3 regions of the Planctobacterium sp. AWH2_060 genome follow, and region 1 is predicted to be linked to each of the others. Evidence: predicted binding sites of a transcription regulator. Region 1 holds the regulator's gene; each other region holds the start of a gene.

The links. The regulator FNR, encoded in region 1, switches genes on or off when oxygen is low (the NO sensors DNR and NnrR bind a similar motif). The targets are predictions, from matches to a motif close to TTGATCTAGATCAA.
Region 2: a site for FNR is predicted at 4,127-4,140, ahead of hemN (oxygen-independent coproporphyrinogen III oxidase). Genes of this name have one in related genera too.
Region 3: a site for FNR is predicted at 3,750-3,763, ahead of ACXAD8_RS18660 (OmpW/AlkL family protein). Genes of this name have one in related genera too.

The regions. Positions count from the first base shown of each region.
Region 1 is NZ_JBSWTG010000001.1:667,078-678,115, reverse strand. Features, by position in the region: gene ccoN (cytochrome-c oxidase, cbb3-type subunit I) at 1-668, shown strand, start outside; gene ccoO (cytochrome-c oxidase, cbb3-type subunit II) at 678-1,283, shown strand; gene ACXAD8_RS02955 (cbb3-type cytochrome oxidase subunit 3) at 1,292-1,477, shown strand; gene ccoP (cytochrome-c oxidase, cbb3-type subunit III) at 1,470-2,423, shown strand; gene ACXAD8_RS02945 (FixH family protein) at 2,507-2,986, shown strand; gene ACXAD8_RS02940 (heavy metal translocating P-type ATPase) at 2,986-5,385, shown strand; gene ccoS (cbb3-type cytochrome oxidase assembly protein CcoS) at 5,387-5,566, shown strand; gene ACXAD8_RS02930 (sulfite exporter TauE/SafE family protein) at 5,574-6,236, shown strand; gene fnr (fumarate/nitrate reduction transcriptional regulator Fnr) at 6,272-7,000, shown strand; gene uspE (universal stress protein UspE) at 7,109-8,041, shown strand; gene ttcA (tRNA 2-thiocytidine(32) synthetase TtcA) at 8,154-9,086, shown strand; gene ACXAD8_RS02910 (DUF2987 domain-containing protein) at 9,161-9,802, opposite strand; gene ACXAD8_RS02905 (glucosaminidase domain-containing protein) at 9,789-10,616, opposite strand; gene ACXAD8_RS02900 (hypothetical protein) at 10,609-11,038, opposite strand, start outside.
Region 2 is NZ_JBSWTG010000001.1:4,267,102-4,278,139, reverse strand. Features, by position in the region: gene ACXAD8_RS18320 (FecR family protein) at 1-850, shown strand, start outside; gene ACXAD8_RS18315 (sugar porter family MFS transporter) at 967-2,427, shown strand; gene hemN (oxygen-independent coproporphyrinogen III oxidase) at 2,485-3,861, opposite strand; gene ACXAD8_RS18305 (DUF3085 domain-containing protein) at 4,461-4,943, shown strand; gene ACXAD8_RS18300 (M48 family metallopeptidase) at 5,001-5,738, shown strand; gene crp (cAMP-activated global transcriptional regulator CRP) at 6,102-6,740, shown strand; gene ACXAD8_RS18290 (VOC family protein) at 6,817-7,203, shown strand; gene ACXAD8_RS18285 (YciI family protein) at 7,208-7,555, shown strand; gene ACXAD8_RS18280 (RNA polymerase sigma factor) at 7,560-8,774, shown strand; gene ACXAD8_RS18275 (hypothetical protein) at 9,025-9,207, shown strand; gene ACXAD8_RS18270 (VOC family protein) at 9,278-9,637, opposite strand; gene ACXAD8_RS18265 (transposase) at 9,874-10,857, shown strand.
Region 3 is NZ_JBSWTG010000001.1:4,345,226-4,356,263, forward strand. Features, by position in the region: gene rnr (ribonuclease R) at 1-365, shown strand, start outside; gene rlmB (23S rRNA (guanosine(2251)-2'-O)-methyltransferase RlmB) at 366-1,109, shown strand; gene ACXAD8_RS18650 (hypothetical protein) at 1,147-2,010, shown strand; gene ACXAD8_RS18655 (TIGR00266 family protein) at 2,169-2,960, shown strand; gene ACXAD8_RS18660 (OmpW/AlkL family protein) at 2,994-3,644, opposite strand; gene ACXAD8_RS18665 (amidohydrolase) at 3,800-5,452, shown strand; gene ACXAD8_RS18670 (MATE family efflux transporter) at 5,485-6,927, opposite strand; gene ACXAD8_RS18675 (helix-turn-helix transcriptional regulator) at 7,091-7,930, shown strand; gene ACXAD8_RS18680 (hypothetical protein) at 7,999-8,337, opposite strand; gene ACXAD8_RS18685 (LysR substrate-binding domain-containing protein) at 8,443-9,369, shown strand; gene ACXAD8_RS18690 (DUF1569 domain-containing protein) at 9,361-9,939, opposite strand; gene ACXAD8_RS18695 (DUF4397 domain-containing protein) at 10,123-11,038, shown strand, end outside.

The DNA of each region.
Region 1 (11,038 bases):
ACCACCTACACTACACCGCACTCCCCGACTGGACTCAGTCTGTCGGTATGGTTATGTCGGTAGTACTGTTTGTTCCTTCATGGGGTGGCATGATCAACGGCATCATGACGTTATCAGGCGCCTGGCATAAATTGCGCTCTGACCCTGTTTTACGCTTCCTGATTGTTTCCCTGTCTTTCTATGGCATGTCAACGTTCGAAGGTCCTATGATGGCTATTAAGACAGTTAACGCCCTGTCCCACTACACTGACTGGACTATCGGACACGTGCACTCTGGTGCCTTAGGTTGGGTAGCTATGGTTTCAATTGGTTCTCTGTATCACCTGATGCCAATCTTATTTAACAAGCCAGGCATGTACAGCGTCAAACTGGTTAACGTACATTTCTGGTTAGCAACGGTTGGCGTGGTGCTATACATAGTAGCGATGTGGATTTCTGGTGTAATGCAAGGTCTGATGTGGCGCGCAGTCAACGAAGACGGAACCCTGACTTATAGCTTCGTAGAAAGTCTTGAAGCATCAATGCCCTTCTACTTCATTCGATTCCTGGGTGGCTGTTTTGTGGTGGCAGGTATGCTACTGATGGCATACAACTGTTATAAAACCATCACCAGTGAAGACAAAGCAGAAGCACAAGATGCTGCTGCCAGTGAAGCTCAGCCAGCGTAAGGAGTGCAGATGAAAAACGTACATGAACTTGTAGAAAAAAATGCTGGCCTGTTAGCCGTATTTATTTTGGTTGCTATTTCCTTTGGTGCGCTGGTTGAAATAACCCCGTTAATGTTCCAGCAACAGACTATGAAGCCAGTCGATGGTTTAAAACCTTACACGGCGTTGCAGCTGGAAGGTCGCGACATATACATCCGTGAAGGTTGTGTTGGCTGTCACAGTCAGATGATTCGTCCGTTTCGCTCTGAAACAGAACGTTACGGCCACTACTCGGTTGCTGGTGAATCTGTCTGGGAGCACCCTTTCCTGTGGGGCTCTAAGCGTACTGGTCCTGATCTCGCTCGTGTTGGCGGTAGATACAGTGATGACTGGCACTATGCTCACCTGATGGACCCTCGTGCAGTTGTTCCAGAATCCAATATGCCTGCTTTTCCTTGGTTAGATGAAAATCTGCTAGATGGCAAGCACACTGCTAAGAAGATGGAAATCTTCAGAGGTTTCGGCGTTCCCTATACTGATGAAGATATCGCGGGCGCTCAGGCAGCAGTACAAGGCAAGACTGAAATGGAAGCATTGATTGCTTATCTTCAGTCACTGGGCACAGCGCTTAAGTAGGTGTCATTATGGATTACGGTACGATAGGCAGTATTTTCACTGTTGCGGTATTTGTATTTTTTATAGGTATTGTGCTTTGGGCTTACAGTAAAAAGTCTAAAGCAGGGTTTGATGAAGCGGCCAATTTAGTTTTCGACGACGAGCCGAAACAAAAAACATCAAGCACAAATCGGGAGTCTTCTGACAATGAGTAGCTTTTGGAGTATTTTTGTAAGTGTAATTTCACTTGGCACAATACTGGGTTGTTTTCTGTTATTACGCTGGTGTTTAAAAAACAAAACCGGCGTTGAAGAAGGCGATGACATGCATCATGAATTTGATGGCATCCTTGAAATCAACAATGGGTTACCTGTGTGGTGGACCTATATGTTCTACGCAGTTATCGTTTGGGCTTTAGTGTATTTTGCACTTTATCCAGGTCTTGGTAACTTCCAGGGTTTACTTGGCTGGAAAAGCTCACACCAGGACATTCGCTCTTTAGAGGAATCCCGAGCCGCTGTTATTGCAGCGAAAGAATCTGGCGAAATCGTGCAATACGACCGTGAGATGGAATTTGCTGCGGCAAAATTCGACCCGGTATTCAAGGCTATTGCTGACCGCCCCATCAAAGAACTGGTTAACGACCCTGAAGCATTAAAAGTGGGACAGCGTTTGTTTTTACAAAACTGCGCCATGTGTCACGGCTCTGATGCCAGAGGCTCAACAGGCTTCCCCAACCTGACTGACGATGATTGGTTATATGGCGGTACGCCAGAAAAAATCAAAGAAACATTACGTCATGGTCGCCAAGGCGCTATGCCTGGCTGGATTGATTCAATGGGTGAGAAAGGTATCGAAGAAGTTGTAGCCTATGCGCTAAGCCTGAGTGGACGCAGTGTTGACCAGGGCCTGGCGGACAAAGGTAAAGCTCGCTTTGCGGTATGTGCTGCTTGTCACGGCATGGATGGTTCAGGTAACCAGGCGCTGGGTGCCCCTAACCTGACAGACAACATCTGGTTGTACGGCGGAAGCCACAAGGCTGTGACTGAGACACTGACTTACGGCAGAAACGGCGTGATGCCTGCGTTCGATGAACGCTTAGGTGAAGACAAAATCCACGTTGTTGCGGCTTATGTTTACAGTCTGTCTAATCAACCTTGATGAGATAACTTAGTTAACAAGGCCCCGGCTTTTTGTCCGGGGCTTTTTTATGACCAAAATCGACGATTTACAAGGCAAATAAAATGGCTGAAAAGTGGTACAAACAATTCTGGCCCTGGTTTTTAATCACCATTCCGGCGGTTTCAATGGTGCTGGGCGTAACCATAGTCTACCTGGCTGTCACCAGCGAAAATTCCATGGTGTCTGATGATTATTACAAAGAAGGTAAGGCGATAAACCAGTCCATCAGTAAAAAACGCATGGCCAAACAGCTCAATCTTATTGCTGGTTTAAAAGTTCAGGATGACAGAGTCTCCGTAACCTTCAAGCAGGCCTTGCCGCCCGACTCTGCGGCACTTAAACTGGACTTTTTTCACGCCACCTTGCAAGACAAAGATTTTTTCGTGATGTTAACCCGAAATGCGGAAGGTGTTTATACCGGGCAACTTAATCATGCAACCAGCGGAAAATGGCGTCTTACACTGACTCCGTTTGACGAGTCATGGAAAATCAGAAAAACCGTGGCATTACCCAATTCCTCTGAGATTATTCTGGAGCCCTGATGTACAGCGTGGCAAATGGCCATTGTTTTCATTGCAACGAAACTATTCCAGCAGATAGCCAGTTTCAAGCGCAGGTATTAGACGACACACGGCACTTTTGCTGTCCCGGCTGCCTGGAAGTGGCACGCTCCGTGGTGGATACCGGACTGGAAGATTATTATAAGTTTCGCACAGAACCAGCAGCCAAAGCCGATGCTATTCCAGAAAACCTGCGCAATGACATCCAGATATATGATTTGCCGGAACTCACTGAGGAATACATCAGCAATAACAATCAGTTTGCTGAAGTTCAGCTTACAGTAGAAGGGCTAAACTGCCCCGCCTGTGCCTGGTTAATTGAAAAACGCCTGAATAGTCACCCCGCAGTCAGAATGGTGGGTGTCGACGTCAGCGCCCGGCGCGCCTCGGTACGCTGGGAAAAAGAAGCACTGTCATTAAGCCAATTATTAAATCTGTTCTTTGAGATAGGCTATCGTGCTCGCCCCTTTCAGCCGGATCAACACGAAAGTATTTTCCTGGCAGAAAACAAAACCTTTCTAAAGAAGTTGGGACTGGCTGGCCTGTTAACCATGCAGGTAATGATGCTGGCCTTTGGTCTCTACTTTGGCGTGTTCGGCAATCTGGACCAGGAAACCAAGATATTTTTACATTGGATCAGTCTGATACTAAGCACTCCGGTAGTATTCTATTCCGGCTCAGTGTTTATCATCAGTGCCTTAAACGGATTAAGCGCCCGAACTCTCAATATGGACATGCCGGTGACAATCGCCATTCTGGTTACCTGGGCAAGCAGTGCCTGGGCGACAATACAGGAGCACGGTGAAGTCTATTTTGAATCCATATGTATGTTCATATTTCTGCTGCTTATTGGCCGTTATTTTGAGCATAAAGGCAGACAAAAAGCCGTTATTACTGGTAACAACCTGAGTCGTCAATTACCGCAATTCGCCCGACTTGTATCAGCAGACAGCCAAATCCACGAAGTACCAGCCAAAACGATTAAGCCAGGGCAGCAAATTCAAATCAAAATGGGCGATACCGTACCGGTGGATTGCACCATAGTGCAAGGTACTACAGAACTGGATGAAGCAATTCTCACTGGCGAATCGTCTCCGGTTTGTAAAAACGCTGGTGAGCAACTCTTTGGCGGTACAATCAACTTGTCAGCACCTGTGATTGCCACGGTCAGCGCAGCCTTAAAAGATTCGGCTATCAATCAAATCAGCCGAGCTCAGGAACTGGCTTTTTCACAAAAGCCCAGATTCGCCATTGCCGCAGATAAACTGGCAGGCACCTTCGTTACCCTGGTTTTGATCATCGCGTCACTCACCTTTATCTATTGGTACCAGCAAGCACCTGAAGACGCTTTGTGGATTACGGTATCCGTATTGGTCGCCACCTGCCCTTGTGCACTTGGACTGGCCACACCAACTGCATTTACTGCCGCCATGAGTAAACTCAATGAGGTTGGTTTAGTGATAAAGCGCACCGACCTGTTAGAAACGCTCAATAAAGTCACCACTTTTGCCTTTGATAAAACCGGCACCTTAACCAAAGGACAGCCACGAATTAAGCAATGGCAAAACCTCAGTTCACTGCCGGATGAGCAGATATTAAGCATTGCCGCCAGTATTGAGAGCCATTCAGAGCATCCCATTGCCAAAGCGTTTTTACAGGCTCCCACTGTAGAATGTCAGGATGTTAAAATATTTCCGGGTGAAGGCATTCAAGGTTGGGTTGCAGGAAAGCTTTACCGAATGGGTAACAGCCCCTTTACTGGCTGCACTCATCAGGGCCAGGCTGATGTCTATCTTAGCCAGTTATCAGAGTCGCAACAGCAAACCACACTGGCACAATTCCAACTTGAAGATGAGTTAAGAGAAGAAGTTGAACAGTTTTTTAGTCAGCCGAGACGCGGTAAATCGCTTTTATTGAGCGGTGACAACCAACAAAAGGTCTCTGAACTTGCCAAAAAGTTAGCCGTTGAGGAATTCCAGCACAGCGTTAAGCCAGAACAAAAACTGGCGTACCTGCAAACCCTGCAATCCAAAGGCGAAGTCATTTTAATGGTGGGTGATGGGGTAAATGACGCACCCGTTTTAGCCGGCGCGGATATTTCGGTGGCGGTAAACGGCGCCAGCGATTTTGCGCAAAATGCCGCTGACATTATTATGCTGAAAGACAACTTCTCAGCCATTAATACCTTGCTCAGCGTATCCCTTAAGACCCAGCGTATTATTAAACAAAACTTCGCCTGGGCTTTGGGTTACAATTTATTGGTTCTGCCCTTTGCTGTGAGCGGATTATTACCTCCATGGGGAGCGGTTATCGGAATGTCACTGAGCTCGCTGATTGTGACATTTAACTCGCTGCGCATTAATAAACAAAAAGGCGATTAAAATGAGCATTATTTACGTATTGATCCCGCTGGCCATTATTTTAGTGATTGCCGCAATCGCCATCTTTTTTTGGGCGGTGCGTAGCGAACAATTTAAAGATCTGGAACGTCATGGACACAGCATCCTGTTCGATGATGATGTAAAAGACGCATCTAAAGCCAACTCCAAAAAAGAACAATAGCCATATTGTGAACGACTTATTTGCCGCACTATTGATCGGAATCGCAGGCAGCATTCATTGCAGTGCCATGTGCGGCGGTGTAATCGCCGGATTAAATTACGCTATCCCAAAAGGCAACCCACTACTCCCTTATGCGCTTAGCTATAACCTGGGCAGAATCATAAGTTACAGTACCGCCGGATTTATTGCAGGCTCTTTGGGCCAGATATTCAGCCATCAGGTTGCCAGCGGTATCGTTATTTTAAAGTTGTTAAGCGGAGTCTTTTTGCTGTTATTAGGGGCCTATATTGGCAACTGGTGGCGAATACTCGCTCGCCTTGAAGCTTTAGGAGCCAGATTTTGGAGGATCATATCGCCCCTGGGTAAACGACTGGTGCCTTTTAAAAGCCCGCTTTACGCATTGCCCTATGGATTAATCTGGGGGTGGCTGCCCTGTGGATTGGTTTATTCAACCCTTGCCTGGAGCATCGCCAGTGGCAATGCCACCTTAAGTGCTTTGCAAATGCTGGCTTTTGGATTAGGTACACTGCCCGCCACCTTGCTAATAGCCTTTTCCAGCAAAGAACTGCTTAATTTCACTCGCTCTCCGAGAGTGAGACAAGTGATTGCTATTGCATTATTTTTATATGGTGGTTTTACCATTGCACAAGCCCTGTCCCATCATTTATAGTTACCGCTCAGCACTTTAAGGGATTGTTACAATCTATGGTTAGTCAAGCTCGTTATCCACTACACTGCCAAAACTGCAGCTTTAGTCAGTTGTGTTTACCCTTTAATTTGAGCAATAACGAGATGGATAAGCTTGACGATATTATTCAACGGAAAAAGCCTATTCAAAAAGGTGAAAGACTGTTCGAAACCGGTGACAAACTCAATGCACTATACGCTGTGCGTTCCGGCTCCTTTAAGTCCTATGCCATCAGCCAAAATGGCGAAGAGCAAATTACTGCGTTTCATCTGCCGGGTGAGGTCATTGGTTTTGACAGCATGTCAGAAGAGGCTCACCAAACTGTCACCCAGGCTCTGGAAACCTCAATGGTTTGTGAAATCCCCTTTGCCACACTGGACAAACTTTCCGATGAATTACCTGCGCTGAGAAAGCAACTGATGCGCCTGATGAGCGCTGAAATCAAGCAAGACCAACAAATGTTTATGCTGTTAAATCAACGTACGGCTGAAGAGCGTTTAGCCTACTTTTTACACTCGCTGTCGCTGCGTTTTAATCAAAGGGGTTTTTCCGCTAATCAGTTCAGGCTCACCATGACCCGCAGTGAAATTGGCAATTTGCTGGGTTTGACCGTGGAAACCATCTCCCGCCTGCTATCCAAATTTAATAAAGAAGGCGTGCTTACTGTGGAAGGCAAGTTAATTAACATTAATAACGCTGCAGTACTGGAAGAAAAGAGCAATACCATTAGCCCGCAGTGTAAATAAGGTAAACTCTTTTTACACATTCTTTGATCTACCACAATAGATTAACTGGCAAATTTTTGATGCTGTTCTTACACTTATAGTGTTTTTATCACTGTTTAGGAAAATGCTATGAGTGGCTTCAATAAAATATTAGCGGTTGTTGATCCTACCGAGGAGCAACAAAAATCTCTGGCCCGTGCGCTGGAACTAGCCAACAAATGCGACGGCCGGGTGACGGCGTTTCTGTCGATATACGACTTTTCCTACGATATGACCACCATGTTATCTGTGGAAGAGCGAGAAATCATGCGCCAGGCCGTGGTGGATGACCGCACTGAATGGCTGGTGAGTTTGATTGAACAACAGCCCAACGCTCATGGCATTCAGGTGGATGTTAAGGTTGTCTGGCACAATCGCCCATACGAAAGCATCATAGTGGAAGCCATCGCGGCTGATTACGACCTTATTGTCAAAGGCACCCAACAGCATGACACTTTAAAATCCGTGATATTCACGCCCACGGACTGGCACCTTCTGCGCAAATCGCCCAAATCGGTATTATTGGTTAAAGACCATGCTTGGCCAGAAAACGGCGCAATAATTGGTGCGGTTAATGTCGGCAGTGAAGACGAAGCCCATGTCTCCCTCAACAACAGAATTTCTGCCACCTGTCTGGAAATGGCAGAGTTACTCAATGGCAATGTCCACCTGGTAAATTCCTACCCAGGCACGCCAATCAACATTGCAATTGAAATCCCAGAATTTGATCCGCAAACCTACAATCAATCCGTTAAAAATTATCATGAAGATAATATGCGGCAGCACGCTGAAAAATACGGTATCGCTGCGGATTTTTGCCATGTTAAAGAAGGCTTACCGGAAGATGTGATCCCCGCCATAGCCAGACTACAAGATGCAGAATTAGTTGTTATTGGCACAGTCGGTCGCCAGGGCATTTCCGCAGCATTAATCGGTAATACTGCCGAACATGTCATTGATATGTTGGATTGCGATGTCCTGGCATTAAAACCCGAAGGCTTTGAATCGCCGGTTAAAGTCTGAACGCAATACTATGCGCTAAAATTAAAATTAAGGTATACTCTGCCGCCATTTAATACCCGGGTAATCAGGTATTAGATGCATTAATGTGTCAAACGGGTTCAGAGTAATATAAATGTCAGCAGAAGCAGCAGTCGCGGTTAATCATTTAACAAAGAGTAAACAACAATATAGCTTTAACAAATTGCAAAAGCGCTTGCGTCGATGCGTTGGTAAAGCCATTGCCGATTTCAACATGATTGAAGACGGTGACAAGGTAATGGTGTGTTTGTCAGGCGGCAAAGACAGTTATACCCTGCTGGATATTCTGATGTTTCTGCAGAAAATCGCGCCAATTCAGTTTGATATTGTGGCGGTAAACCTGGATCAAAAACAACCCGGCTTCCCCGAACATGTTTTACCTGAATACCTGAGCCAACTTGGCGTGGATTATAAAATCGTCAATGAAGACACCTACTCCATCGTCAAAGAGAAAATTCCGGAAGGCAAAACCACCTGTTCACTGTGCAGCCGCTTAAGACGCGGTATTTTATATCGCACAGCTCAGGAGTTAGGAGCCACCAAAATAGCTCTGGGGCACCACAGAGATGACATGTTAGAAACCTTATTGCTCAACATGTTCCATGGTGGCCGCATGAAGTCCATGCCCCCTAAACTGGTGAGTGACGACGGTAAAAACATCGTAATTCGCCCTCTCGCCTATGCCAGTGAAAAAGATATCGCCAGATACGCCGAAAAAATGGAATTCCCCATCATTCCTTGTAATTTGTGTGGCTCTCAGGAAAACCTGCAGCGCAAAATGATCAAAGGTATGTTGCAGGATTGGTCCAGACAATACCCTGGCCGAATCGAAAATATGTTTCGCGCTTTGCAAAATGTGACCCCGTCACACCTGGCGGATCCTAATTTGTATGACTTCAAAAGCATCACAACCTCAGATCAAGCCCCTGAAGAAGGTGACATCGCCTTCGATATGCCTGAGTTCAAAGACAATTACGTTGAGGATGAGGACAGCGACAACGCCGTTAATATTCAGATGGTGGAGTGATTGCCTGGCGCATAGCTAAGAAAAGACATGTCCGGGAAAATGCAGCAGTTTCGCATTGACCCGGCAGTTCAGACTCATTTCGTCAATGCTGTGATGCGCTCCACTCCATTCAGGATAAAACCTTGAGGTAATTCAGCAAGACGCTCAGCATCGATATTCCAACGTCCATTATTAGACACGCTCAACGCCTTAAAAGTATCAGGAATAGTTTCGCTATCAGTGAAAGTAATTTGCAAGCCAGTGGCAGACGGCATCATAAATGATAAGAAGCCTCCCATCTTATCGAAAAAACCTTCGAAAGCGGTCATAACTGATAACAACTCGGTGCTATTCAGGCCATCCTCAAACAATTCGGGTTTGGCTTCCAGTAAGACCGACAGATCACAGCGGTTTTCGGGCTCAAGCAATTGAATGTTCAACCTGGCTTTGGCCAGTTTTAGCGCTTTTTCTGTGGGCAAGACAAAACGATTATTAGCCATGATGTCGACAGGAATGTCCATTTTATCAGTATCTATCATGACCTTTTGTACCTGACAAAGCTCTTTGGTTTGCACGTTTAAAAAGCCAAAGGCAAAGTGCAAAGGTTGTAATTCTTCGTCATCCAACTTTCTGAGATGACTGTAAAAATCACTATAATCCAGACGTAACTCTCCGGCTTGTACAGATACCAGGGGTAAAGATAAAAGAGCAGCCGATAGCCACTTAACTATTTTCAATTTTTCTATCCTTTGAATGAATATGTTTACGGTTTACTCTGATCATGGCCTGCAACTCTTCGACGTATGCCTGGCCTCTTTCGGAATAGTGCAACAACCCTTCAGCCAGCATTTCAGCGGTTATGGGCTGCTGCGTTTCCCGCAGTACCGCTCGAATGTAACGCAAATCGCGATAGGCGAAATGGCGATTTAAGGTATTCAGGTATTTGGAGACGCCCTGCGCCAAATTAGGATATTTTGCCACTTCGTGATTCATATCATCATCTCTGCGGCGCGGTACAAAACCACAGCCTTTGCGATAACACCACATACCAAAAAAGTTAAACCCTTGCCGGGCAAAACGCGAAGTTCCCCAGGCGGATTCATTGGCCGCCTGCACCAAAACTAATTCTTTCGGGATCACATCCACCTTAATCAGCAACTTTTCAAAGAATTGAGAATCCAGCGTTTTAAATTGCACACCATAGGTTTTAGCCAGGTCGGTTAGACGATCTAGCTGCGCATCGCTCAGGGCTCCGGTTTGCATTCCCTGATTTTGCCATTGGTTGTACAAGGCTAAAATCAGTGTTCGTTGCGATAAAATTATCTCGTTTTGCCGATCCACTTCGGGGCTGAGATATTCAAAAAATGCCCTTTTCTTTTCCGTGACATTTTTGTATTTACTGAAATCAGGAACCACAACGGGTTGAGCAGATATTGGGCCAGGTTCAACGACTGGCACCTTCGGCGGAATAACGAAGGGGTATAAAAAGGACACAACACCGATTAGGGTTACACCACCAGTCCAAAGCCTGGTTCGCAACGACTTATGCATCGAAATGCTCATCCCTGCCAGGCTTTCTGGTGGTACTCACCTCACCTGATGCATTTACTGAATCTTCCGGGTAAGACTCTGTTACTGTCTCTGGGGCTAATTCAGATGAACTCATGTGCTCCACTCCAAAGATATCCCGATACAAAATCCCTTTTACATTGTAGTAAAAGGGTGAAACCCAAATGATGGCAATACCAAAAGTAATGATCACCAAAACAAACAAGGCGGCGAAAACGCCGTAGAGCTTAACGAAGCTTAACCATTGATGATTTACCACTTTAATAGAAGTAAATATAGCTCGTGCAGGCAACATTTTCTTTTCCAACACCAAAGGTATCGCAAATCCGGTGGCCACCATCAGATAAAGCCCGGGCAGAATTAAAAAGAGTAAGCCAATTTGCACTAGTGCCGCGGTCATAATT
Region 2 (11,038 bases), 3.6 Mb from region 1:
GCTGGAACGCTTAAAATCTCTGTTCCCTGAACCACCGGTTAAACAATCCAGACGCGTACCATTGGCAATGGCTGCATCGGTCGTGTTCGTAGCCATGTTATTCACCTTTATCTGGAACGGTTTGGGGTTCTCCTGGTTGTCACAAGGCGTGCTGGTGGTTTTGTCTGAGCAGCGCTTTGAAACAGGCACCGGTGATTCCAAAAAAGTGACCTTGTCGGATGGCAGTTTGTTATCAGTCAATACCAATACCTCAGTTAAGGTTACCTATACCGAGCAACAACGAGTAATTGAATTGTACGAAGGCGAAATTCATGTGCAGGTAGCCCATAACCAGGAGAGACCCTTGAGCGTTTACGCTGCAGGGCAGATCATTCAGGCGGTGGGAACTGCATTTAATGTTGAGTTGCTTGAGGATCAGGTGGAGTTAATCGTCACAGAAGGCAAAGTCAGAGTCGCTAAGCAAGCTGAGCAAAACTCGGATCCGTTACGCCCTGTGCAGACCCGTCTTGATGACAGCTTACCGGCCTTAACAGAAGGGCAAAAATCCCTGCTGAATGTGGCCAAACTAAACATCGAAACCGTCGCAACAGTAGACATCAATGCGGCACTCTCCCGGCAACAGGGCAACCTGGTATTCCGCGGCGAGCCATTACATCAGGTACTGGCGGAAGTCAGTCGTTACAACGCTGTGACCTTTGAAATACCACAAGCCGAGCTGAATCAAATTCAGGTTGCCGGGTTGTTTAAAACCAATGATCTAAACGGTTTTCTCAGCGCTCTGCAGCAAAACTTTGCCATTGAAAACCAACGCACTTCAGACAATCGCATTATTTTACGCCTGGGAAGTTAGCGGCCAAAAACGCCTGCCACATCCGCTGGTGTGGCAACAAACTTAGAGGATTCAGTTAAACCTGTGCTATTGTCCATAAATCATCCATTCTTTGACCCCATAATGAGACCATAATCATGTCAGATAATAATGAACCGCATAACGGAGCTGGTGTCAGTGCCGCTCAGATAGAACAAATCAAAGCCGCCGAAGACCAGGCGGTCTCAGTGGCCTATGTGATTTTCATCTCCGCGGTAGCGGCTATCGGCGGTTTCCTGTTTGGCTTCGATTCTGGTGTCATCAATGGCACAGTCAGCGCGTTGGAAAAAGCCTTCAATGCCACCGACGTGGCCACCGGATTCAACGTTGCCTCAGTACTGTTAGGCTGTGCCCTTGGCGCACTGATGGCCGGTCCTATCGCCGATAAACTGGGTCGTAAGCCCGTAATGATTGCCACGGCAGTGATTTTCGCCGTCAGTGCCTATGGTTCTGGTATTGCCGACAGTTCCATGGAGTTTATCTTTTACCGACTTTTGGGTGGCTTAGGCGTTGGTGCCGCATCAGTACTGGCTCCCGCCTACATCTCAGAAGTGGCCCCTGCCAGCCTGCGAGGCCGTCTGGCCACCTTACAGCAAATGGCCATTGTCTTGGGCTTGTTTGCCGCTTTCATGAGTAATTTTACCATCGCGTCTAATACCGGCGGAGCCAGTGAAGCCGGTTGGTTTGGTATCGCCTCTTGGCGCTGGATGTTCTGGATGGAGATCATACCCGCCACCCTGTTTTTCATTGGCGTACTCTTTATCCCTGAATCACCGCGCTTTTTAGTGGCTCAAGGGCGCGAATCAGGGGCGAAAAAAGTCTTTGAGCGTATCGCTCCGGGTGTCGCAGACGCACAGGTCAGCGAGATCAAACGCTCACTGCACAGCAGCCACAAACCAGCTTTACGAGATCTGTTTATCAACGGTACCCGCAAAATTCACCCTATCATCTGGGTGGGCGTCGCCCTGTCGGTGTTTCAGCAATTTGTCGGCATCAATGTGGTATTTTATTATGGTGCTGAGCTTTGGCAGGCAGCCGGATTTGACGAATCTCAGTCGTTGTTTATCAATGTTTTGGGCGGAGTAACCAATGTGGTTTCCACCTTTATTGCCATCGCTCTGATAGACAAAATTGGTCGTAAACCCTTACTACTTATCGGCAGTACAGGTATGGCTGTCATGTTAGCCACTCTGACCTGGCTGTTTAGCACCGCAGGATTAGACGAAGCCGGTAAACTGGCGCTGACAGACACCAATGGCACACTGGCCCTAATCGCGGCCAACCTGTATATCGTGTTTTTCGGCATGAGTTGGGGCCCGGTTGTCTGGGTATTACTGGGCGAAATGTTCAACAACCGAATTCGCGGTGCGGCACTGGCACTGGCGGCCAGTGCACAATGGCTGGCTAACTTCCTGGTGACTATGACCTTCCCCATCTTGCTGACCCAAACTGGTCTGGGTGGCGCTTATGGTTTATATGCCTCCAGCGCCCTCATCAGCCTGTTCTTTGTGCATCGTTACGTCAAAGAAACCCGAGGCCGAAGACTGGAAGAAATGTAATTAAAAGAGTGAGTTAGTATTAGCAGTCTTGTATAAACAACGACTGCTAACCAAAAACTATATCACCTTTGAAAAGCGCTGGGCCTGTTGATGCTGTGCCATATACTGATCAAACACCATGCAGATATTTCGCACCAGTAACCTGGCACATTCATGCACAAGGATTTTGCCATCTTTAATACTCAGCAAACCATCCTCAATAAACATCTTTAGTGCCAGTAATTCAGTAGCAAAATGCTGCTGAAAGTCTATTTCAAACAACTCTTCCACTTCTTCAAAACTTACCCTGAGATTGGTCATCAGTTCCCGGATCACAAATCCCCGCAATTGGTCTTCTTCCGATTTCACCAGGCCACGTTCAATGGCATGTTGCTCTTCATCCAGTTGTCGATAGTAATCAGCGGGATGCTTAAGATTTTGACTGTAGGTATTGCACACCGAACTGATAGCACTGACGCCAAATCCCACCAGATCGACGTCTTGCAAACAGGTATACCCCTGAAAGTTTCGCCCCAATCGTTGCTCATTGAGTGCCAATGCCAGTTCATCATCGGGTTTAGCAAAGTGGTCAATTCCTATCATTACATAACCTGCCTGAGTCAATGTGTTAACGGCCAACCGCATCAAAGCCAGCTTGTGCTTGCCATCGGGCAACCAGGCGTCTTTAATCTTACGCTGTGCCGGGAATTTTTGCGGCATATGGGCATAGTTAAACAAAGAAATGCGATCCGGATCTAATGCCAAAACATCCTGCAGAGTTCGCTCGAAAGTCGCCAGATTCTGAAATGGCAGGCCATAAATCAAATCCAGATTTACCGACTCCATACCGCCGGTACGGGCCGTCATGCACAAACGTCTTACCAAATCCGTATCCTGAACCCGATTAATCGCTATCTGCACCTGCTCATTCGTATCCTGGACACCCATGCTAATTCGGTTTACACCAAGCTCAGATAACCCCTGTATATATTCTTCTGTTGTTTCTCGCGGATCGATCTCGATACTGATTTCAGGATTACAACGCACCTTGTATTCATTGCGGATCCCCCACCAAATATCCTTAATTTCTGTGAGGCTCAACATACCGGGAGTGCCACCACCAAAATGAATCTGTACCACCTGATGATTTTTAAAAAGTGGGGCTCGCAAGCTGATCTCTTTGCGTAAATAGTGGACATATTTGCTGATCTTGTCGCGATTACGGGTGATAACCTTGTTGCAGCCACAGTAGTAGCAAAGGCTGTGACAAAAAGGCACATGAATATAAATGGCCAGCTCTGGATTTGCCGCTAACAGCGCCGCCTTTCTGAATTGTCGATCGGTAAAGCTGTCTTTAAACTCCAGTGCCGTAGGATAGGAAGTGTAACGAGGCCCTGATGTGGCATATTTTTCCAGTAATTTACTGTTGAACAAGTGGCTGTTGTTAGATTGCATATACCGTCCCGGTTCTAAAAAAGCTTATTTAAAAAGGAGCCTCCAGCTTAATCCCTGGTGATTTTTTATCTTTAATCTGTATCAATTTTTTGTCAGATAATGGACACGGCTTTTACACAAAGATTCATTGCGAATTGGAGTGCCTTATTCAGGAAATAAAATTGCATAAAAAAGAAGCAGAAAAGCTAGAGCGTATTGACCTTTGTGGTACGATTTTGCAGCAGCCTGTGTGCAATTTAGACAAGGCGAATGCTTGAAGGTCTAGTGGTTCTAAATCAAAAGCATTCAACACAGTATAAATTGCACACAGGTGCTGCCCGAAGGGTTCGTCATATAAGCGCTTTACTCGTTGTCACAGTCCTTTGACTTAGCACCACTAGGCCTGCAGGACTGTTCCGCGATTAAAACGCGTATATATAGAACAAATTTCGTACAACAAGGGTCAAAACGCTCTAATATTTTCTAAAAAAATAAGGTGATTTCCTGGCACGTTCGGCTACAATCTGCGGTCCAATAATCAGGCTCTGAAAATGCTTCCAGCCAGAACTCTCAAAAGAGCCTGAACCTGATTTAGCAGTTTACACAGGAGATAATACGAAATGGCGGTGGCTGTTTTTAATTTATCTGATATTAATAACCTGATGCGAGAGCTTCAGGGAGACGTTGTTCTTTACCCCACCATTGAACATATTTTTATGGAAAACCTTTATCCAGATGGCATTATTCTGGATGCACATGGACGCACCAAAGAACAGGCGGAAGCTGCCGAAGAGAAATTTTGGCCGGACTCTAGCCGAATTATCAGTAGCAAAATTCCCAGAGCTTTGATCATGAAAAATGATAAAGGTCTCTATATTTGCAATAACCTGAAAAGCGAACTAACGCCTTTCAGACGCGGAGCTATCGCTTTTGCTAAGGGCTGTAACCCCATTACCGATGACAGCTGGGCAAAATACACCCGTCAAATTGCACCGGGTGAAATCAATCAGATGGTACCAATCGCTGATGTTGTAGCTGCGATCCGCGCTAAATCAGATACGCTGGTGGTAGAGATCGGTCAGCCAAGTCAATCGGCTGCTTAATCAGGCTCGCTGGCGGCGCTCGATGTCTTGCCAGCGAATACTGCAGACTATTGATTAATGCCATTTTTCCGTTTTAAAAAGCGCACTAAACACCCTCATGTAAAATCTCACCTTTTATGGCAAACACAAAAGGTGCAGGTTACCCGAAAAGCTATGAAATCCATCCGTCTGAGAGTATCAGAAGACGGTGAACTCGTTGTCAGTTGCCCTCATGGCCTCACAGACAATGAAATTACTCGCTTCCTGGATGCCAGAACAACCTGGATAGCGCAACAACTGCAGCGAGTGCAGGATATCAATCAGCAGCGAACCTTAAGGAACAGTCCACAGCAAATCTGCTTGTGGGGACAGCAGTTTCCCATAACGGTTTCAGCCAATATAAATCCCCCCTTTGAAATTGATGAACACAACGCCCGGATTGAGTTAAAAAAGCCCATTGCGACACAGGAACAGGCCGACAATATACATCAGCAAATCTGGCGCGATTCCTTAAAAAACTATATGCACCAGGCATTACCGGTTTGGCAGGATAAGATGGGTGTCCAGGTAAAGTTTGCGGGTATCAAGAATATGAAAACCAAATGGGGCAGTTGCAACGTTACACGGCACCGTATCTGGCTCAACCTGCAACTTGCACAGTATCCTCAGATATGTGCCGAAATGGTGTTAGTACATGAGTTAGCTCACCTGTTAGAAGCTTCGCACAACAAGCGTTTTTATCAGTTAATGGATCATTACCTGCCCGACTGGCGTATTGCAGATAAGCTTCTGAAAAACAAAGAAATGTCTTTATAAAACCACTCAGAGCAGTTGCTTTGAACGATAATTCCGAACGATGGCTTGCTATAGGCTTCAGACAAACTTTATTTCTCATCCCACTGCATTTGTGGCTTAGCGGGAATCCTTCACAGGCTGTGAAACAGCTCACATTATTTCGTAGGCGGAAATTTTTCCATTGCCGATAAATAAAACACATGGGTATTATGGGTGATACAAACTTATTATTTACAATAATGAGACTTGTTACAGCCAACATTAATAAGTGGCCCGGGCAAAATCCCGGATATACGCCATACTTATAAAAAAATTTTTTGCTGTCGAAATCCCAAACTTCGGTGGTGATGAGCCTTTTTAAAAACGGGTAATGGGTATCAACAAGTGTCAGATTTAAATAATCAATATGATGTGAAAGACGTGGAATTCCTGGATAACTTTTTAACACACTGCACTATCAAAGAGTATCGTCGCCATGCCGTTATTGTCAGGCAAGGTGAACACACGCAAAAACTGTACTTTTTACTAAAAGGGTCCGTTTCAGTCACCCGTCAGCATGAAGGCGACAAAGATATCGTTCTGGCTTATCTGAATCAGGGCTCTTTTTTCGGTGAAATGGGGTTATTTGATGAAAAATCAGAGCGCAGTGCCACCATTCGCACCCGGACAGTGTGTCAGGTAGCGGAAATCGCCTACGACAAATTTGAAATTCTGGCTCGCAGTCGACCAGACATTTTAATGGCAATTTCAAAGCAATTAACCGCACGTTTACGGAAAACATCCAAGAAAGTGACCGATCTGGCCTTTTTGGATGTCACCGGTCGAGTGGCAGGCTGTTTACTCGACCTGATCAATCAGCCAGATGCTATCACCCATCCTGATGGCATTATGTTAAAGATCACTCGCCAGGAACTAAGCCGACACGTAGGCTGCACCCGAGAAATGGTGGGTAAGGTTCTCAAGAGCTTAGAAGATCAGGGCTTAGTGGCCTTCGAAGGCCACAGCATTGTTGTTCTGCAATAAAATTTTTAGATGTTTGTCGAAAATCTGAAAGGGTGTTCGTCAGGGTATTGAAAACTCATCATATTGGAGATACCCCATGAGCAATAACCTGATCCCACAGCAATTTTCCTGGTCCGAATTAATGACCTCGGCCCCCCAAGCGGCGGTGGAGTTTTATGCCCAGTTATTTGGCTGGCAATTTGAAACCATGGATATGCAAGGGCAAAACTATTACGTCGCCCTTTGCGACAACGAAAAGATTGCTGGAATAATGGCTTGCCCCTCGCCAGAACAAGCACCCGGCTGGGGGCAATATGTTACGGTGACAGACATTCAGGCCACCGCTGACCGGGTAAAATCACTCAACGGTACTTTACTCACCCCACCTACCGCTATTCCGGGCGTCGGACAATTTATTGTCTTTCAGGATCCGCAAGGTGCGCTGCTTTCTGCTATACAGTATGAACAACAACCGGGAGTCTGAGTCAATGAAATACCTGTTAATGATCTATGCCAACGAAGCCTGGGAGCAACAGCAAGGCGAAAGTTGGGATGAAGCCCTGGTGGCAAGATACAATCAGTTGGTTGAAGAACTACAACAACAAAACGTGTTTCTGGACGGTAAAAGGTTAACGCCAACAGACACGGCTACGACGGTGCAGGTGCGCGATGGCCAAACGTTGGTTTCTGATGGGCCTTTCGCGGAAACCAAAGAACAACTAGGTGGCTTTTTCCTGGTGGATTGTCGGGATTTAGACCACGCCACACAAGTGGCAGCCAAGATCCCCAGTGCAGAATACGGCAGTATAGAAATACGCCCTTTGTGGTATCAGTAATAAAGTGTCATTAACGCTTCTGGAAAATACCTACCGCCAGTATTCTCAACCGATGCTGGCGTATTTACTGCGCCTTACCGAAGATTTAGATTTGGCGCAGGAAATCTGGCACGAAACGTTTTTGTTAGCGCTGCAGCAATGGCCGCAGAAAACACCTGAAAATCCGCCGGCATGGTTAAAAATCACAGCTAAAAATAAATTTATCGACAAATATCGTCATCGTAAAATGGCTCGCGAAAAATCCGAACTTTTAGCTGAAGAAGCGCAATCCAATTTGGATGAGTTCACAGACACCCAGTTTGGCGATGAGCAACTCAAACTGATTTTCACCTGTTGTCATCCCGCATTAGATTTTGATAAGCAAGTGGCACTGACACTCAATACCGTTGCCGGCTTAACAACCGTTGAAATTGCACAGGCTCTGTTATTATCGCAAAAAACCCTGGAACAGCGGCTCACCCGAACGAAACGAAAAATAAAGCAAGCGGGCATCCCTTATTGTATACCTGAGCCAAAACACCTGGCTGTGAGGCTAAATGCGGTTCTCAAAACCTTATACCTGATGTTCAATACCGGAGCGAATCTGAAAGAAGATATTCTGGAGCTACAAAAAAATGCCTGTTTTCTGGTAAGACGGCTATCCAGGTTGATCCCACATCTGGCAGAAATCGAGGGTATGCTGGCCCTGATGCTATTTCATCAAGCTCGCCAACCGGCTCGATTTAACGCTAACGGGGAAATTGTCCCCTTATCAGAACAAAACCGGGCATTATGGCATCAGGAATTAATTAATGAGGCCCACACCCTTCTGAAAACAGCCATGCAAAGACAAGCCTTAGGTGTCTATCAAATCCAGGCGGCCATCCAGGGCGTGCATTGCCACACCAAACAATGGCAAGACACTGACTGGGCAGAAATTGAAGCCCTGTACAGAGTGCATTTAAACCTGGAACCTTCGCCTGTCGTTGAGCTGAACGCCATATATGTAATGAGTATGTCTCGAGGCCCTGAGTACGCTTTGAAATTATTAGCTAACCTCGAAAATAATCCGGCATTGCAACAGTATGCGCCTCTGTACGCAGTGAAAGCTGATGTCTGCCTACGTATGAAAAATTTGCATACCGCCAAAGAAAGCTTTGCTCTGGCTGAAAAATTCAGCAATTCTACCCACGAAAAAGCACACTTTGCTCGTCAGGCTGCCGCCCTTAAATTAAGCTGAACTGTATAGCTTTACAGCTCATTTGCTCATATTTGGCATACACCATGCTTCTCTTTCAGCAGATGCTTTAGCCACCGTCAAAAGTTACTACACTAAGCGAATAAATACTGACGGTTAATCGTTAAAGTTGCAGACATTTAAAGCCGATAACCTGTATATACCAAGCGGAAAAACGGGTTCACGGCCAACAGACCGAAATAACCGGATAAAGTTTCCAAACGGTCAGAAGTAAAGTAGTTCAGGAGGTAGCATGTCTTGTTTAACCAGAAGTATGCAGAAACAGTTAGGCAAATACATCAAACGCAATGCGCAATCAGATTGGCTGCAAAAACCAGATAAAGCGCATTCAGAACTGGTCAACAAAGGGGTTTGCCCCTCAGACGTAACAGTCAACCAGTTGGCAATTATCATCAGAGACGTGCAAAACGGCTGACCGGCGTAAGCTCTAAATTAGTCTCAAGCGCGGCCGATTATGCTACAACCTGATTGAACGCATTAAGCTTTCAATCTGAGAAGCATATTTTGTTTTTGTCCAAATCTCGGATGTAAGCTGAAAAGCGAGGTCCTCTCTGATTCGGTTGGCCTTCGCAGGTTCCCCCCAAGCTAATCGCCTTGTTATAAAGCTTAACAACCTGATCACTCGTTCCCACATTGAAGCCTAGCATAGTTCCATTACCATTGGTTGCCGGCTGCTCATTAAACGGTAGTGCAACAGCAAAGGCAAAATCCTCTCCGAGCCAGTAAGTCATCCTTGCAGAGGCCTTCATTTTTTGTAAATTTTCACCCTCAAACAGCGAATCATAAAACGCCAGTGCGACATCCATATTGTTTGTACCCAAAACACAATAGTTCATCTTCAACATCTAATTCTTCCTTAAAAGCAAAAACCACAAAATACCGTCCTCACTGCCAATACCTGTCAGTAGTCTCTTGTCTCTTGCCTCTTAATGCCTCTTAACATGACACCCATAGAATCTCTTAAGGTGACAGCCATAACAACTATCGAGACAGCCACCAAAACTGTACTTCGGTACAGTTTTCAACTTCAGTAATTTGTGCAAAATGGAAGCTCTTGTTATAAGACTCAGGAGGAGTCCACATGCCAAAAGCCAGGAAGGCACAAATCTGCCTGGAAGATACGCCTTATTACCATTGTGTTTCCCGCTGTGTACGCAGAGCTTATTTGTGCGGTGAGGACGAGCAGACCGGTATCAGCTATGAGCACCGCCGCCAATGGGTTGAAGACCGAATTCACTTTTTGTCGCAAATATTTGCTATCGATGTCTGTGCCTATGCAGTAATGAGCAATCATACCCATCTTGTTCTTCATATTCATAAAGATTTATCAGACAGCTGGGATACCGAAGAAGTGATTCACCGCTGGCACAGGATGCATAAAGGCACATTACTGAGCCATCAATATCTGAGTCCTGAGCAACGTCAACAGATGGGAGAGTCTCAATTATTTACTGTTGAAGAAACCGTTGAAGTTTGGCGGCAACGACTCACCGACATCAGCTGGTTTATGCGTTCACTAAACGAATACATTGCCAGAGAAGCAAACAAAGAAGATGAATGCACTGGTCGCTTCTGGGAAGGCCGCTTTAAATCCCAGGCTTTGCTGGATGAAGCTGCACTAACCGCCTGTATGGCCTATGTGGATTTAAATCCCGTCAGAGCCGGAATAGCCAAAACACCGGAACAATCGAACCACACCAGCATTCAGTACCGAATCAATGCCGCTAAAGCCGGCAAAAAAACCAAATACCTGACTCCCTTCGCAGGCAATTTTAACGAAGACCTGCAACATAGCTTGCCGTTTCATTTAACCGATTATCTGGAATTAGTGGGTATCACCGGCCGTGTGATACTGCATGACAAAAAGGGATTTATTGAAGAAGCAACGCCCACCATTTTGCAGCGCCTCAATCTCGAACAAGCGCAATGGCTGGAACTCACAACTCAATTTGAGGACTGTTTTCATCATGCCGCAGGCAGTGCATCCTACCTGGCAGCCTACGGGCATCGACACAAGCTCAAACGCCTAACAGATAGAAATAACGCTGTACGCTTGCTAGGTTAATTAAAGCATCAAAACACAAATCAATCGCAGAATTGCCAGCGGGTAAGGCTGTTCTTTGTCTAAAAATTCATTCCGTTTACTGATTCCGCGTCAAATCCTCTTCAATTATTCTGAATTACAAAAAATACGGCTTATTTTCCGCTCGTAAACTTTAAGTAAAGAAGTAAATGGCAAGATTTAA
Region 3 (11,038 bases), 3.7 Mb from region 1:
GTCTGTGCGAATTCCATATTGATGGCCTGGTACACATAACCACTTTGACTAATGATTATTATCAGTTTGATGAAACCCGTCAGTATTTGATTGGCGAATCCGGCGGCACTATTTTCCGTTTAGGGGATCAGGTGCAGGTTAAGGTGATTGCTGTGAACCTGGACGAGCGGAAAATTGACTTTACCCTGGATATGCCTTTGCCTACCCGCAAATCCAGAAGGGCATCCAAAGCCAAATCAGGAAAATCTGACCAGGTTAAAGCAAAGCGCATTGCAGCAAAGTCAGGTCGTAAAAAGCCAGTTAAAAAGGCGACAAGCGCCGGTAAATCGAGCGCAGCCAGTAAAAGTAAAAAACGAGGAAAATAAATGGCGCAACAAGAATGGTTGTACGGTCTTCATGCACTTGAGGCGGTAGTGGCCAGAGAGCCTGAACGTCTGATTGAGTTGTATGTACTGAAAGGACGGGATGATGAAAAATTACGTAACATTATTAATCAGGCTCGTCGCTTTGGTATTGCGATACAATTTTGTCAGCGCAAAGTTTTAGATGATAAGGTAAACGGTGAGCAGCACCAGGGCATAGTGGCAAAAGCTAAGCCGGGTCGGGTGCTGGATGAAAAAGATCTGGCAGATATCATTGCCGGTGAAGACAACCCTTTTATTCTGGTGTTGGATGGGGTGACGGATCCTCATAATCTTGGAGCCTGTTTACGCAGTGCCGACGCTGCGGGTGTGCACGCAATGGTGGTACCTAAAGATAAGTCAGCTTACCTGACACCAACCGCCAGAAAAGTAGCCTGTGGCGCCGCGGAAACAACGCCCTTGATACAGGTGACGAATCTGGCCAGAACCTTACGACAATTGCAGGAGTCAGGGGTTTGGGTAATAGGCACAGCCGGAGAAGCCGAGCAACTGATTTATGATGTCAAACTGTCCGGGCCTATGGCATTGGTGATGGGGGCGGAAGGCAAGGGTATGCGCAGATTAACCCGTGAAGTCTGTGACGAGTTGATCAAATTACCAATGGCCGGTTCCGTATCCAGTTTAAATGTCTCTGTGGCCACAGGCGTTTGTTTGTATGAAATTGTTCGTCAACGGATTGGCAACTAAAACAGTCCATCATGGAAAGTGAGAGGAGTATATCCTGATGCAAAAGTTGTTAACCGTTGTCGCACTGCTGTTTGCAGTCAACTCTGTTGCTCGGGAAGATATGCCGGATCACGATATTACCCTGTTCGATCTATTTGTTACTTCCGATACCATCAACATTTCTAACCCTGTACCTGTGGCAACCAGAGAGGGCTATGAAAACCAGCCATTATTTATCGATGACAACTCGCTGTATTTTACCCGAATGGAAGACGTTAATGCCGACGTCTGGCTTTGGCAGATGGGCCATGAAGTGGCTATCACCAAAACTTTGGAAAGTGAGTATTCACCAACGCCTATCCCAGGTAGAAAAGGCGCATTATCCACCGTTCGGGTGGAACACGACGGGACACAACGCCTGTGGCAAATAAATTCAGACGGCAGTTTTGAGTTGTTGTTTAGCGACATTAAACCTGTGGGCTATCACGTTTGGCAGGATGATAATGTGGCCTTGTTTGTTTTGGGCGAGCCGCATCGCTTAGAGGTGACGGCACTGGGTCAGAAAGAGACTAAGGTGATCGATGATGCCATTGGTCGCTGTCTGGCGTTAATTCCCGGCACGACAACGATCTCATATACCACCGAAGAAGAAGGTTATCACCAGCTCAGAACCTTTGATTTCGACACTAAAAAGAGCGGTGAGTTGATGAAGTTACCGGAAAAATCTCAGGATTACGCCTGGTTAAATGACAAACAGCTGATCACCTCTAATGGCAAACAGTTACTTTGGTGGGACGCCGTACAGCGAGTATGGCTACCAGTTAATATGCCGAAAAACCTCACTTTAAACGGTATCACCCGATTAGCCATTTCCCCTAATAAACGCCGCCTGGCTGTGGTGCATCACAAAATTTCCGGATAAGCCTGATATCTGGGGCAATTTTGCAATGCCTGGTTTTGGCAGGTGCATTCATAAAAATTATTACAATCTGATTTTGCATTGGTCTTAACAGTAGATTAGTTTTAAAGCTAATAAAGGCCAACATGCTCTCTTGTTTCTTCAAAATAAAAGGATGAATTATGCGCTGCCATGAAATTGATTATGAAATTCTCGGTACTTCGATGCAAATGGTCGAGGTGGAGTTAGATCCTCAAGAGACGGTGATAGCCGAAGCCGGGGCTATGAACTACATGGAGCAGGGCATTGAGTTTGAAACTAAGATGGGCGACGGCTCCGATGCTGACCAGGGCTTTATGAGCAAGTTATTCAGTGCCGGAAAGCGGGTGGTAACTGGTGAAAGTTTGTTTATGACGCACTTTACCAATCATGGTTACGGCAAAAAACGCGTAGCTTTTGCATCGCCTTTTCCGGGTAGCATTATTCCGGTAAACATGGCAAATGTCGGTGAACAGATCACCTGCCAAAAGGATTCTTTTCTCTGTGCTGCACTGGGCACCAAAATAGATATCGCTTTTAATAAAAAACTGGGTGCCGGTTTTTTCGGTGGTGAAGGCTTTATCCTGGAGCGTCTGCAGGGCGACGGTATGGCCTTTATCCACGCTGGTGGAACTGTGATTGAAAAGGAACTAAACGGCGAGACTCTGAGAGTTGATACCGGTTGTATTGTGGGTTTTACCGCAGGTATTGAATACGATATTCAAATGACCAAAGGCTTGCGCAGCATGTTCTTTGGTGGTGAAGGGCTATTTCTAGCAACGCTGAGCGGTCATGGAAAAGTCTGGTTGCAATCGTTACCCTTTAGCCGATTGGCAGACCGAGTAATTCAGCACGCGCCACAAATGGGCGGTAAACGTCAGGGAGAAGGCAGTGTGTTGGGCGGCATTGGTGATATGTTGGATGGTGATAGATAAAGCAATTGAAGCGGGGCTAAAAGCCCCGTCCAATCAAAACCGATAGGCTAATGATAGGGTGTAAACATAGGGATCGATGTCGACATCCACCTTGCCGGTATCAGTGCCTAACTTAAATGTGGCTTCGGTGTCGATATCAATCCAGCGAACCGAGGCGTTGAACGCCCATTTTTCATCAATGTCGATATCTATACCCAACTGGGTAGACAGCCCGAAAGAATCATCCAGATCCAGGTCTGAGAATCCGGCTGTTTTGTTTGCAGCGCTAAAATCCTCGTCGAAAAATACCGTGTAATTTACGCCAAGACCAATGTAGGGGTGCAGATTACTGTTACCCATATCAAAGTAATACAGGGCTGATAATGTTGGTGGCAGGTGTTTGGTTTTACCCAGGGCTCCGACGGTATCCAGGTTGATATCATGAGAAAATGGTGTGGCTGCTAATAGTTCAACCGCCCAGTTGCTATCCAGGAAATAAACGAGATTAAGCCCCAACTGGGCATTGTTATCAACACTGACACCAACCCCTAAATCTGCTCCGGCAACAACTACGTTGCTACTGCTGTCATGTGGATTGACGCTGGTGATACCTCCTCGCAGTAACCAGTCTCCGGATTGAGCAGCCATTGTGCTTAAAGGTAATAGCGTTATTGTTGCCGTTAATGCGAGCTTAGAAAGTTTCATGTGTGTCTCCGTTAATTCGTTGTAGCTATTATCCTCACTGCTCTGTGCTGAAATTTGATCTGGCGCAATACTGGGGATAGCTCGCAATTGCATTTGATTATTTCTTTGATCCGGGTCAAATTACCCCCTCAAGTTCTCAACGACGGACATGGAAAATGCGAAAAATAACAACAAAATTGATTTTGTTACTCTGCCTGATGGCATGTTTTAACCCGGCTTTTTCAGCAACCTTGATAAAGAACATCAAAGGCTATTCGTTTCATGAGGCTCAACCGGTCGGCTTCTCAGCTATTTTGATTGAGCAAGATAAAATCATCGGCGTTTATCAGACTTTGCCGGATGATCTGAACCCTGAAAACATTATTGATGCTAAAGGTGCCGCTCTGGTGCCTGGCATGATTGATGCCCATGGACACGTTCTGGGTTATGGCCAGGCATTGAGCCGAGTGGTGCTAAATGGTGCTGCCAGTAAAGAGCAGGCACTGGCGCGAGTGGCAGAATTTATCGAGCAACATCCCGATGATACCTGGATAAAAGGGCGCGGCTGGAATCAGGAACTCTGGCCCGGAAGGAATTTTCCGGATGCCAAAGCCTTAAGTCAGGTCTCAAAGGGCAAATTGGTGGTATTAGGACGAATTGATGGCCACGCCTTATGGGTTAATCAGGAAGTGCTGGATAAAGCCGGCATTAATAAAGATACGGTTTCACCGGAAGGTGGTGAGATTATTAAAGACAGTGACGGCAACCCTACTGGCATCCTGGTAGACAATGCGATGAACCTGGTTTATCAACTTATTCCCAGCCCAACCCTTGAGGATGTTAAAAATACCCTGGTGGTGAGCTTAAACAAATTGGCATCTCTGGGATTAACTTCAGTGCATGATGCTGGAATTGATTACATTACCTGGCAGGCCTATCAGGCATTGAGTGCTGAGCAGCGTTTACCCATTCGGGTATATGTGATGCTGGATGTGACGGATCCTAATTATCCCGAGATGCTAACCAAAGGTAAGATCAAGTCGGCAGACGATAAGCTATTTATTCGCAGCGTAAAAATATCTTCAGATGGCGCGCTGGGCAGCCGAGGAGCCGCATTGCATGAAGAGTACAGCGATAAAGCCGGGCATTACGGATTATTATTACATGAAATTCCAAAGCTGAATGAGCTAACTTTGCAGGCTATGGAGTCGGGTTTCCAGGTGAATACCCATGCTATCGGTGACAAGGCCAATACCGTCTCTCTTGATGCGTTTGCCAAAGCCATTCAGCAAACAAAAAGTACTGACTTGCGCCATCGCATAGAACACGCTCAGGTAATACAGCCTGAAGACTTTACCCGATTTAAGCAATTAGGGGTTATTGCTTCGGTACAACCCACTCATGCTACCAGTGATAAAAATATGGCAGAAAATCGCCTTGGCAGTGAACGTATCAAAGGAGCTTATGCCTGGCAGCGTTTAATGGCCAGCGGTGCGTTGTTAGCTGGTGGTTCAGATTTCCCCATTGAGCCAGCTGAACCGCTCTTTGGTATTCATGCTGCAGTGACCCGTCAAGACAGACAGAATCAGCCTGAAGGTGGCTGGTATGCCAATGAAGCCGTGTCACTGAATACTGCGTTTCAGATGTTTACCCTTGGCGCTGCTTATGCCTCGCATCAAGAAGGGATTATTGGTTCTATTGAAGTGGGTAAAAAAGCGGATTTTGTGTTGTTGGCTGAAGACCCGCTGGGCATTGAACCCAGCGAGTTGTGGCAGATTCCGGTTTTACAAACCTGGGTGAATGGCGAGCCAGTCTGGCAGGCGGAATAACCAAACAAAGCTGCATCACGCCAGATAGTCCATCAGGATAGCTGTGGCTCTACAGCTTCCTGATCTAACTTTGGCGAGTCCTCTGTAACATTACGCAGCCACTTTTTACTTAACATGCGCCATGAAAACAGGCCGTATTTAGTGGCTTCTTCGCTGTAAGTTGCGATAAATACCCACAATAAGGTGCCGTTGCTACCGGCGACATACCAGGTTACCGGAATTCCCACCATCCACATGCCAATCGTATCGGTAAACAGGCAAAAACGATTATCGGCACCAGAACGCAGGACACCCAAAGATATCGTCATATTAGCGGTTTTAATGGCGATGCCCAGACACATTACCATCAGTATTTGAGTGGCAAGTTTTAATGTGTTTGCGTCGTAGTCGGCAAAGGGGGTTAACAATAAATCACTGAATAGCCACACGATAATGCCAATCAATAATGCAATACCGGTAATTGAAAACGTCATGTTTCTCGCAATCCGGTAAGCCGATTGCATTTCGTTATTACCTAGTTTCTGGCCAGTTAATACCGATGACGCGGTAGCAAAACCCATAAACAATGAGATTAAAGTACCCTCAATCGGGGCCAGCATACTAATGACTGCCAGCGCCTGAGTGCCCAGGCCACCGAATATGATTTGATAGACAAAGGTGCCCAATGCCCAGATGCCAAAATTTAGAGCCACTGGTAAACTGATGGTTACTATTCGAGACCAGCGACATTCTGGCTTTCGCAGAACTATAGATTTTTTAGTGGGCAGGCATAAGTGCCTGGTTTTCATCATGTAAACCAATAACCCCAGAAGTAATAAGGCCCTGGAGATACTGGTGGCCCAGGCGGCTCCGTCGGTCCCAAGCACCGGAATTAATTGGCTATCACCGACATCCAGACCGTTGATCAGCAGGTAGTTAAGCAACACGTTAATTAGCATTGCCATAATTCCGAATAGCAGTGGAACTAACACCTGCGCCATACCGCGCAGCGCCCCTTCAAACACCTGATAAACCAGCAGGATCAAAATAGAAGGTAAAGTGATGGTCAGATACTGGCTGCTGATGCGGATAACGTCAGCATCACTACTGCTCAAGGAGACCAAAGGTACACTAAACAGATTGCTCAACATTACCAGTGGTAGCATGAGGGCAACAGCGACTACCAGGATTTGTGCGATGATAGCCGCGATCGCTTGCTCTTTTTTCGCCCCTATGTACTGTGCCACCAGAATACCTGAGGTGACACCAAATGCGGCACCTATCATCAGCAGCACAAACTGTACTTTGCCCGCCAGACCGATGCCCGCTACCGAGGCCTCACCCAGATGACTGACCATAATAATATCTATCATGCCTAATGCAGCAGCCAGAACACTTTGTAAAGATACCGGCCAGGCAATTTTGATGCAGCGCATCAATGTTGATTGTGCCTGCGTAGCAGATAACTGTTCTGCTTCAGATTTTATCGCGGCCATAGTTGCCTCCTGAAAACCTCTTTTCAATGCCGCGTACTTTAAAGCATTAGTTTATTTGCAACAGATTAGGAATTATCTTGTTTATGTTCAAAACTATCATTGTGTTTATTTTCGAGATACTATTTTGAGTAGGTTACGCACGTAAAAGGGCAATGGTTCTGGTATGTTTCAGGAAATTCAAAATATTCACGAAGACTGCAATGAATTGTTCATTTGCTTACCGGAATTTAAAAGTCTGTCGCCAAACTCTGTACGTTTGGCAGGGATTTCAGAACTGCGCACGCTTTATCAGATAGGCAGAGTGGCGAATCAGACTCATTTGCTTCTGTTTACTCGCAATGGCTATGGACGCCTGAGAACGGCCGATGGTGAATTTGAAATAAGCCCTCAAACCTTGACCGTGTTACCCGCCGGCAAAGGCTTCTATTTTGAGCTGGCATCACAGGAGTGGCAAACCTGCTGGTTTATATTAAAAGATAGTCAGCAATGGAAGGGCATTAATCAAATGCCGCAGGAGGTTTTTCATTGTCGGGAAGTTAATGTGGTGCATTCAACACTTAAGCTTTTGCATCAGCAACATGAATTAGAGGGTAGCGGTAAATCTGCTATGGAAAGTGAGCTGATGGATATTCTGTTCCGCTATCTGAAGCTGGCATTAGGTAATCGTCAAGCTGTGTCTGATGCAGACAGCCGTATCTGGGATTTCATAACGCAACTTTCTGGTCGTTTACATATTCGTTGGACCACGGAGAAAATCGCCGAGGAGCTGCACCTGTCTGAACCTCATTTGTTCCGCCTGTTTAAAGCTAATGTGGGGAAATCACCGATGCAATATCTGACCGAATTGCGCATTCAGCACGCCAGTGAATTACTCAAGCACAGTAATCTGAGCATCGAGCAAATCGCTTTATGTGTTGGTTACAATGATGGCACCAGTTTTTCTCATCGTTTCAGAAAAGCGGTGGGGGCATCTCCGGGGATTTGGCGGCAAAATCAGCATTAATGCCACTACCGCCATAAATAGTACCGTCCCTGTTACAAAATTGGATAATTGAATTTACATGCTGACAACTATTCAAAGGTGGCAGCCAGAGCCTGTTTAGCTGCTGTGCGACCAAGGCAGGCTTTTAAAGGCGCTTTTTTGAATTTTTTCAGGCTGGCCTGGACGGGTTCGGTTTGTTTGATGGTGCCGGCCTTGTCAAACTCTGCCCGGCATTCAATATTATCTGAAGCGGCAAACTCAGTGTAAATGATGCGAACCTGATCATAGCGTTGCACCAGATCCGCATAGGGATAACCGCTGCTAACATAAACCTGTTCGTAGTTAACCTTTGCTAATGTCGATGCTGAAGTAAAAACAGCAATCAGTGCAAGGTATTTAATTGAATTAATTAATCGTGAACCTTTCATGTCTTAATCCTCGTGTTGTTAATAAGAATCTGTTGACAGAAATGTACGATTAATAAACACTCTCAACAAACGATCAATAATTAACTAAGGTTAAGAAAAACTTAAGTGATAGAGCGTCGGTTACCCTCGTTGGGAGCACTCAAATATTTTAAGGTCGCTGCAGAAACCCTGAGTTTTAAGCTGGCGGCTGAAATTCTGTTTGTCAGTCAGGCGGCGATTAGCCAGCACATTAAAACCCTGGAGTCACAACTGGGGTGCAAATTGTTTGTGCGCAAAAACCGCGAAGTCAGCTTAACTGCGCAGGGCCGGTTGCTGTTGCCCTATGTGCAAAAAGGCTTCAGTGAGTTCCAAAAAGGCATCTCACAACTGGAAGAGGACAATCATCCCAATATCCTGAAGATTAATGTTTTGCCATCCATTGCGACTTTTTGGCTGATCCCCAGATTGCACCTGTTTCGCGCAGAGCATCCGGATTTACAGGTAAAGCTCATACCCGACCCTAATGTTGTGGTCTTTGATGACTTTAATCTGGATCTGGCTATTCGGTTTGGACCGGGGAAATACGACAATCTAAGTAGCCGATTGCTTTTCCCTGACAGGGTTGTAATGGTTTGCCATCCTCATCTGGTGTCAGAAAAGGTTACGCCTGACGATTTGCGTCATCTTCCGGTGATCACAGAAAACTACCATGATACCGATGATGCCTGGCAGCAGTTCTTACAAACCTATCAACTCAAGTTAAGTGACTTTAAAAATCATTTTGAAATCCGGGATGCCACACCTGCATTGGTGGGAGCTGTATTGGCCGGGCAGGGTATCGCTATGGTAAAGCAGTCCTTAGTTCAGGATTACATTGCCAGTAAGCAGCTGATCCCTTTATTTGGTTTTTCGCACCTTTGTGATTTTGCTTATTATTTAGTGGCGCCGGATTTTCACTTTAACTTTCCTAAAGTTATCGCGTTTGAATCCTGGTTGCGGGAGCAATCTAAACCTTTTATTACCGCTTTGAGCGAACAGCTACCTTCAGACTAACAGGCTAAAGTGATCTTTAACGTGTAACACGTGGGCCAGTGCATATTCCTCATGGGTTAAAGGACCATAGGCAAAGTGCTCAGCGAGTTCACCCTGATAGCTATTGAATTGCTGCAATGCCGTTAATAGCCGGGTTTGTCCCTGTTCTGCACTGACATCATTAATGGCAGGGGCACCGGGAATATCTTCTTCCAGATTGTGTTTCATGTAACCTTTTGAAGAAAAAGCACTAAAAGCCGCTTTGCCAACGGTGGATTTAAACATTTCGGATTTGTGAACCGGATAGCCGGTCATCGAATATTCGATACTTTGCGCCATATGCGCCAGTTTATGCCCCACTGACCAGTTTGAATCGAAGTTAAGGCTGGATACCTTAAGCGCTTCTATTTCTTTTATCAGGGCAGTAATTGTGAGGTCTTCTTTATTGCGAGGCACCAGATGCCATGCAGTGATTCCGGTGACGCCCAGAAAACCCAGCGACAGTGATGATGCGATAAAGAAACGTCGATTCATAGCAGATAAGATTGTGCCCTTTGGACTAAGTCTAACCAGGATTCTACGGTTTCGCACTGAAATATTCCCCGGTCGAGCCTTCTTATCTGTTTCAGAATTTTACGAAACATTGCTGTTGTCGTTTTGAGCAGTTGTGCCTGCTTACTGTCAGAAGTGCAAAGGTTTGGTAAAGGCGAGAACTTTTCATCCCTGCCACTAGTCAGTTGCCCATAACCTATCGTTTATCAAGGAAACTGAAATTTGAAAACTAATACATCTGTATTTTTGGCAGTGATGACTGCCGCCTTGTTGTCTGGTTGTGGTGGTGGTTCTGACTCTGCTTCAGATAAATATCCCAACGCTTACATACAGTTCTATAACGCCTCTCCCGACAGTGCCGACACTGAATTAGTGGTGGATGATGAAGTCATTAGCTCCAGCGCCTATGGAGATGTGACTGCTTTATATACATATGATGCAGATAGTTATGAAGTGGCATTGCAATGGCATGACTCGGATGGTCAGGAACACACCCTGACGGAAATGGAAATTGACCTACGCAGCAGTTATAAAACCATGTTGTTGATGGGCGGCGACTTTGAGAACCCGGATATCTCTGAGTTTTCCTTTGAACGCTCAGAGCTTGAGGACGAGTTTTATTTGTATGCCATGATGGGCGCTGCTGATTTGGGTAACTATGATCTTTATATTGCTGAATCGGGTGTACCCTTTGCCGATGCGAATTTTGTGGGTAATTTGCTGTATCTGCAACCCGAGAAAATGCCTTATTGGTCACCTGATGATGACGAGTTCGCCTGGCCAGTGGAAGACTATAAAATCTTTTTAGCGGATCCGGATAGCGGTGAAATGCTGTTTGAAAGTCAGGACATTGCATTTAATTATGAATCAGACTACATCCTGTCGGTACGCAAAACCTCTGGTGCCAATGACGACAATATTGTGGTGGACATTATTCTCAACTCCACCAATTTGACCGCTGAACAGGATATTACCGCCACAGCACAATTCAGAGTATATAGTGCTATGGAGTCTTCTGTTGCGTTGGATGTTAGTGTTTCAGACAGCGAGGAGCAATACGCCACCACGGTTGCCGGGGGCACGTTAACTGACTTTACCTCTGTGCAATTTGGCGATTACCAAATCAGTGCTGCCACAG